Regions from separate parts of the Candidatus Pantoea soli genome, predicted to be linked through region 2. Evidence: riboswitches for the same ligand, from Rfam matches in the RefSeq annotation. Region 2 holds a riboswitch; the other holds the start of a gene.
What was found. A riboswitch is a leader RNA that binds a small molecule or an ion and turns the genes downstream of it on or off. The one in region 2 is predicted to bind fluoride.

Region 1 (3,403 bases), on a different replicon from region 2:
GCTCCCGCGTATCGACCTCCTCAGGCACGGAGGCCGCCAGCTCGCTCAGAAACGCCTTGGCTTTAACCACCTCGTCCGACACGACGTCGTCCATCAGGCTGTCGGACACATAGTTCATCTCCCTGTAATCGTCGCTGATGTGGGCCAGGGTGATTTTCATGCCGAGCGGCTGCGCCAGCGCAACCGCGCGCTTCAGCAGGAGGGTGCCGTCGTCTTTATCGTTCACAAGAATCAGTGCGTGGGTGTAGCAGGTCATAATGAACTCCCGTTCTGGTTAAGGCGGGACTCAAGCCACGGCAGAAGCTGCTTTTTGCGGCTGAGCATGCCCGGTACGGAGCAGGAGGCCGCGTTAACGCTCTCCCGCCCGGCGAAGTAAAGCGTTGAAAACCCGGCGCGAATGTCGGTCAGCATCAGCACCGCCAGGCCAGCTCCCGACTGGTCTGCCAGATACGCCAGGGCTGCGAGCAGGTCGTCCATCACGGGGGCAACCTGTGTCGGTGAGCTGACTTCAATCTGGGCAATACGCACGTCGGTGCCGGCAATGACGAAGGCCTTGAGGTCCCTGTCCAGCAGCTGCTGTGCGCTGAGGCCGGTGACGTCTGTTTTGGCGGTGAGAAGGTCACGGGCGAAGGCCCTGCGGTTTACGCCGGACAGCACGCCCAGTTCGGTGGCCGAACGGATATCGTCTTCGGTGGTGGTCGGCGAGCGAAGATTCACGGTGTCACTGAGGAGTGCGCCCAGCAGAAGCACGGCGAGCGTCGGGGGCAGCGTGCGGCGCGCTTCCGCGTCCATCAGCAGCCAGAGCAGCGTGGCGCTGCTGCCAACCGGACGAATATGTACTTCCGGCGGCAGTTGCGTTATCAGCCCACCCAGCCGGTGGTGGTCAGTGATGCCCACGACGTTGCTCCGGAGCAGGTCATCAGGCCCCTGCGCCGGTTCGGTGAAATCAACCAGCCAGACCCGTTCATCCTGCAGCGGAAATGCGAGCAGCGGCGGCAGCGTAAGGCCGGCGGCGTTAAATATAAAACGGGTTTCGCGGTTAGCCTCGCCGAGACGCCATGCACGGGCGTCCATGCCGCGCCCGGTCAGCCAGTGCGCGGTGACGACGGCCGTGCAGATGGCGTCGCTGTCAGGATTGATGTGGCCAAAAACGTGTATCAAGGGTCTCTCCCCATAAAGGGAAGTACGCAGGCCGGGAAGAAAGTATGGACGGCCTGACGCACCTCCTGAAAATCAAGAGTCACATCAGGCGTCATCAGCTCCGGAACGGAGCGGTTGGGAAAGGTGGAACGCCATCACCCTGTACTCTGAGTATAGAACCAGACGGAAAACCTGTCAGTATTATTCTGCTGGCGCCCTCAGCCCGCCAGCGCAGCGCGTGCCTCGCGGAGCACCCGGCGGATGTTTTCCGGCACCGCCGGACTCGTGCAGAGCGACAGCGGGCTGGGATGCGGCATCACCAGCACCGTGACGCCGGGGCGCAGGTGACTGACCGTCCCGCGGGACTGCGCCGCTACGGCACCGGCCAGCACCACCACGCGCAGCGCGGGCAGATGCGCCAGCACGTCCTCAAGCCAGGCGCAGCCGGTACGGATATCCACCGCTGAGGGCCGTTTCTGCGGCCCGTCGCTGACCCAGGGCACCGTATTCCACAGCACGCTGTCCTGACGCGCAATGCCCGCTTCCGCCAGAAACCGCCCCAGATTCTGCTGGGCCGGCCCCGGGTTATCACGCGACACGAACCGGGGTGACGGGCTGCTGCGCGCCGGTGACTGCAGCAGCACGAGCAGCCCGGCCCCGGCCCCACCGTCGGCCGGATCAAACCACGGCACCTCCACACCGGCCTGATTCTGCCCGCTGACCCAGCGATTCAGCGCGGCCACGTGCGGCGCGGTGACCGCCGCGAGGCGTTCCTCGCGTAAAAACGGGTCCAGCAGCGACGTGCAGGTTTCACTCACGGCTTCCGGTCCAGGCCTGCCAGGCAGGGGGAAACAAAGAGTTTACCGCTCCATGCACCGCGCACCGTCTTCACTGCGACCAGCAGCCACATGGCGGCCAACATGACAACAAGAAGCGCCCCGAAGCCTTTAAAGAACGCCAGTTCAACGAGTGTAGACAGCTTCAGCGTGGCCACGGTGTACACGCCCAGCGGGAAGGTAAATCCCCACCATCCCAGGTTGAACGGAATGCCTTCACGGAAGTATCGCACGGTTATCAGCGTGGCCAGCAGCATCCACCACAGGCCGCAGCCCCAGAAGAGAATGCCGGCAACGAACCCCACGCCCTGCGCGATGTGACCGATTTCCGGCATACCCGCCGCGGCAAACACCCCGGGCGCATCGCCACCGATGACCAGCATGCCGAGCGAGCCGGTGCCAATCGGCCCCAGCGCCAGCCAGCTTGAGGCCGCCATACTCTCGTGTGGCAGCTTGTGCAGCGCCATACGCAGCAGAAGGATGGCAAGGATGCTCAGCGCCACCGGCACAGAGTACGCCCACAACACGTAGCTGGTAATAATGATGCCGAGCTGCGCGTGGGTGTCGGCAATGTGCGGCGCCAGCAGGCCGCCGCTGACCGCCGCGACCTCGGCAGCCACAACCGGCAGTAACCAGACGGCCGTCATCTGGTCAATGCTGTGCTGCTGCCGGGTAAACATCATGTAGGGAATACACACGCCGCACAGCAGCGACATCGCCACGTCCAGCCACCACAGGGCGTGTGCCACCGGAATAACGTCTGCGCCCCAGCGGGGAAGACCGAACGCCAGCAGCCCGTTGATGATGGTCGCCATGCCCATCGGGATGGTGCCAAAGAACATGGACACCGTTGAATGGCCAAAGATGCGCTTTGCCTCACCGAAGTACATCACCCAGCGCGCCAGATACATCACGGCAAAGACGCTGAACAGCAGGATGTTAAACATCCAGAGCCCCTCGGCGACGAGGCGTAATCCCGGAACCGGCCAGGGGAACTGCGCCAGAGACAGCGACAGGATACCGGTCCCCATGGTCGCGGCGAACCAGTTAGGCGTGAACTGACGTATAGCCTCTTTCGGGCTGCTCAGCGCGCTCAGCGGGCGCGCTCCGTTATGCAGGGTAAATATTTTATCGTTCATGCCGGGATCTCCTGTGTAAACAGAGACAGTATAGGCATGCAGACGTAAATCTTTAAAACAGGTTATTCAGCTAAAATAAATCTGTAAAAGTGGTTTACCATCCCCCACTCTGCAAAGGACTATTACAGCACCGGAGTGAGGGAGGGACTGAATCAGGCCTTCGGCGGGCTTTTAATCGTGGCCGTGACGCGGTTCTGTTTCAGGTCAACCACCGAAATACTGAGGTCTTTATTCAGCACCCACGCGCGGGCACCGTCTTTACTGAAAACGATGGCCTGACGGGGCGCA
Region 2 (3,403 bases):
GCGCGGATCTGGCAGTGCTTGGCCAGCACTGGGCTGAGGTGCTGCCTGACGTGGCCTTCGCGGCGCCCGATGCGCCCTTTCCATTCGAACATGCCATGGGCTTTCAGTGGTTTAGCCTGACCGGCATCACGCCAGAAAACCGGCCGGCCCGGGTGCGCGCGGCGCGTGACGCCTTTGATCAGACGCTGCAGGCGCTGATGGCGCAGCACGGCATGGCCGGCGCATGGGAAAAAGTGATCCTGGTGGGGTTTTCTCAGGGATCAATCATGGCGCTGGATGCGCTGGCTGCCGGACGCTATCCGCTGGCGGGCGTAGTGGCCTTTTCCGGTCGTCTGGCGTTTGACGGCGCGCTGACGCCGCGGCCCTATGCCTCCGCCCTGCTGATTCACGGCAAAGCCGATGACGTGATTCCCTTCAGCGAGAGCGAATCCGCCGAACAGCGTCTGCGCGCGGCGGGCGTCAATGTCGCGGCGTATTACGAGGCCGCAACCGGCCACACCATTTCAGCCCAGGGCGCGATGCAGGCGGCGGCCTATATCGCGCAGTGCCTGCAGGATTAAGGCCAGCAGCGGTTCAGCGCCTGCCAGGCGCGCTGCGCCGCCACGTCTGCCGGCTGGGCTTTCAGGTCATCGTTAAACACTTCGATCCCCACCGGCCCGCTATAACCGGCGCTTTTCAGCTTATCGACAAAGCGGCCCACATCAATAATCCCCTCGCCCGGCAACAGGCGCTGATGGCGCGCATACTCACTCAGGCGGGTTTTATCCTGTGGCGGTATCTCCGCCATATCACACAGCTGTACTTCATAGATACGATCGGCCGGAATGCCGTCCAGCTGCGACGCATCGCCGCCTCGCGCGCAGATATGGAACAGATCCACCACCAGCCCGATGTTGGGCTGATCCAGCCGTTGCAGACGCTGCCACGCCAGCGGCAGCGTGTTGTCCACGCTGCACCATGCCATCGGCTCATACATGATGCGCATGTTATAACGCGCCGCTTCGGAAGCCAGCCAGCGTAAATCCTCATCAATACGTTCCGGCACACAATCGCTGCGCGTGGTGGCCGGTGCCTGAATGGTGTCGCAGCCAATGGCCTGCGCCAGCTGGATAAAGGTGCGCAGCTCGGCACGCTTCTGCAGCCGTTCGCCCTCGGGTGCGCCGGTGAAGTCGCGCAGCACCTGCACATTGGTAAAACCGAGGCCGGCAGCAGCCACCCGCTGCGGCGTACTGGCCTCAATATCCTCACGCCATATCTCAACCTGCCCGAAACCAGCGTCACGCGCGGCGCGCAGCTTCTGTTCCGGTTCACCGTTTAACAGCACCAGGTTAAGGAATTTCGGGTTTTGCGGCATTCACAGGCTCCTTAATCATCCGGATAAATCGGTGGGGGTGCTCTGCCGACGGCACAGAACACCGACCAGTATCCCCCTCTTCCGGGGGATTTCAAGCGTACCGTTTATCCCAGCAGATTTACGGCAGCGAACCCGGCAAAGGTCATCAGCAGCGAACCAACAACGTGCACCATGACGCTGGTCATTGCCCACAGATACTTGCCTGATTGTAGCAAGGTGACAATTTCCGCCGAAAAGGTGGAAAAGGTCGTCAGCCCGCCGCACAGGCCGGTGACAATCAGCAGTTTCCAGGCGGGATCAAGCTGGGGGTTACGCATAAACCACGCCAGCGCGGCACCAATGATAAAGCCGCCGACCAGATTCACGATCAGCGTGCCGGGTGGCAGGCTGGGGAACAGGGCATTGAAGCGCAACGAAATCAGCCAGCGCAATGTGCAGCCAGCCGCACCACCCGTTATCACGGCACACAGTGATTTCAACATACTCTGAAGCTCCTGAAAGAGGATACGCGCAGGGCTGCGGCAGGAGGATCGCCTGACACACCGCCGCTTCCCGCGCAGGGATACGTGTGTTGTCAGGCGTCATCAGCCGTCTGATTACCAGAACGGCGGTTGGAGAAGGTGGAACGCCATCACCTCAGGCGCATGATAATACGCCGCCGGGCCGGGCGAGACAATACGGTGCCCGCGCTGCGGAAAGCGCAGGGCTGTCCGGCGATGGTCACCGCTGCGGGGACGCTGCCGGCTGGGGCGTGAAATGCACCACGCCCTTGATCAGCGCAGGATTGTTGATCACCTCCGCTTCGAAGACATCCGCCAGCGTGGCAAAGTCATAATGGCGGTTGAGCATCATCTCCGCGCGCAGCTGACCGCTGGCCATCAGCGCACAGACCTGGTCGAAATCCTCACGCGTGGCGTTGCGGCTGCCCAGCAGCGTGGTCTCCTTTTTATGAAATTCGGCATCGGGGATCACCAGATCGCCTTTATGCAGCCCCACATATACGATGGTGCCGCCGTGGCGGATATGCTTCACCGCCCCGTTCATCGCTGCCGGACTGCCGGTGGCATCAATGACTTTAGCGGCCAGCCGCCCGCCAAACGCCGCGCGCAGTGCGGCATCCACATTGCCGTCCAGCGGATCAATCGTCGCCAGCTGCAGCTGGCGCGCCACCTGTTCGCGTCGCTGTGGGCTGGTATCGGCCACCACCACCTGTGCACCGGCCGCTGCCGCAATTGCCGCGACACCAAGCCCAATCGGCCCGGCACCGACGACCAGCACCTGTTCATCCGCCACAATGGCGGCGCGGCGCACGGCATGGGCACTGATGGCAAAAGGCTCAATCAGCGCCGCCGCTTCCGGTGCCACTGCATCCACCACCAGCAGATTACTGGCCGGGACGCTGAGAAATTCGCAGAAGCCGCCATCCTGATGCACGCCAATCACGGAGAGTTGCTCGCAGCAGTTGGTTTTGCCACTCAGGCAGGCATCGCACTGCTGGCAGGCGACGTACGGGATCAGCGCCACGCGCTGTCCGGCGTGAAACCCCTGTACATCGCGGCCCGGCGTCACCACTTCGCCACAGAGTTCATGGCCCAGCACGCGCGGATAAGAGAAAAAGGGCTGGTTCCCAGCCCAGGCATGGATATCCGTGCCGCAGATGCCGGCCGTCAGGGGTTTGATAACAATTTCATTGGCAGCCGGCGTGGGCTTCGCGCGCTGTTGCCACACCAGCCTGCGCGGCTCGGCAACCACCAGCGTTTTCATTTCGGTCATGGGCATTCTCCTGTGCAGTTGTCGCAGTTATGGCGAATATCGGCCCGGGCGGTGAATTACAGGCTGTGAAGTGTGAAGCAGGCCGGTTTTTTTGGGCTTTGCGTGGTTTTTAATGGATAAAAAACCGGAGAGTGGTATGAGCCGTAACCCGAACCTGCGTCACAACGTGATTAACCAAATGCTGGAAGGCATTGCCCGCCGCCATATCCGCTCACCGCTGCCGCCCCAGGCGGCGCTGGCCGACATGTTTAATATCAGCCGCACCACGGTGCGCCA

Region 1: another riboswitch for fluoride. It lies ahead of D8B20_RS21115 (DHHA2 domain-containing protein); the one in region 2 lies ahead of crcB (fluoride efflux transporter CrcB).

What each region holds. Positions count from the first base shown of each region.
Region 1 covers NZ_CP032704.1:237,530-240,932, forward strand. The annotation lists gene D8B20_RS21110 (universal stress protein) at 1-256, opposite strand, end outside; gene D8B20_RS21115 (DHHA2 domain-containing protein) at 253-1,161, opposite strand; fluoride riboswitch at 1,240-1,309, opposite strand; gene D8B20_RS21120 (uracil-DNA glycosylase family protein) at 1,359-1,958, opposite strand; gene D8B20_RS21125 (TDT family transporter) at 1,955-3,115, opposite strand; gene D8B20_RS21130 (YncE family protein) at 3,268-3,403, opposite strand, start outside.
Region 2 covers NZ_CP032702.1:3,543,537-3,546,939, forward strand. The annotation lists gene D8B20_RS16425 (alpha/beta hydrolase) at 1-560, shown strand, start outside; gene D8B20_RS16430 (sugar phosphate isomerase/epimerase family protein) at 557-1,354, opposite strand; gene crcB (fluoride efflux transporter CrcB) at 1,459-1,836, opposite strand; fluoride riboswitch at 1,923-1,999, opposite strand; gene D8B20_RS16440 (zinc-binding alcohol dehydrogenase family protein) at 2,075-3,127, opposite strand; gene D8B20_RS16445 (GntR family transcriptional regulator) at 3,264-3,403, shown strand, end outside.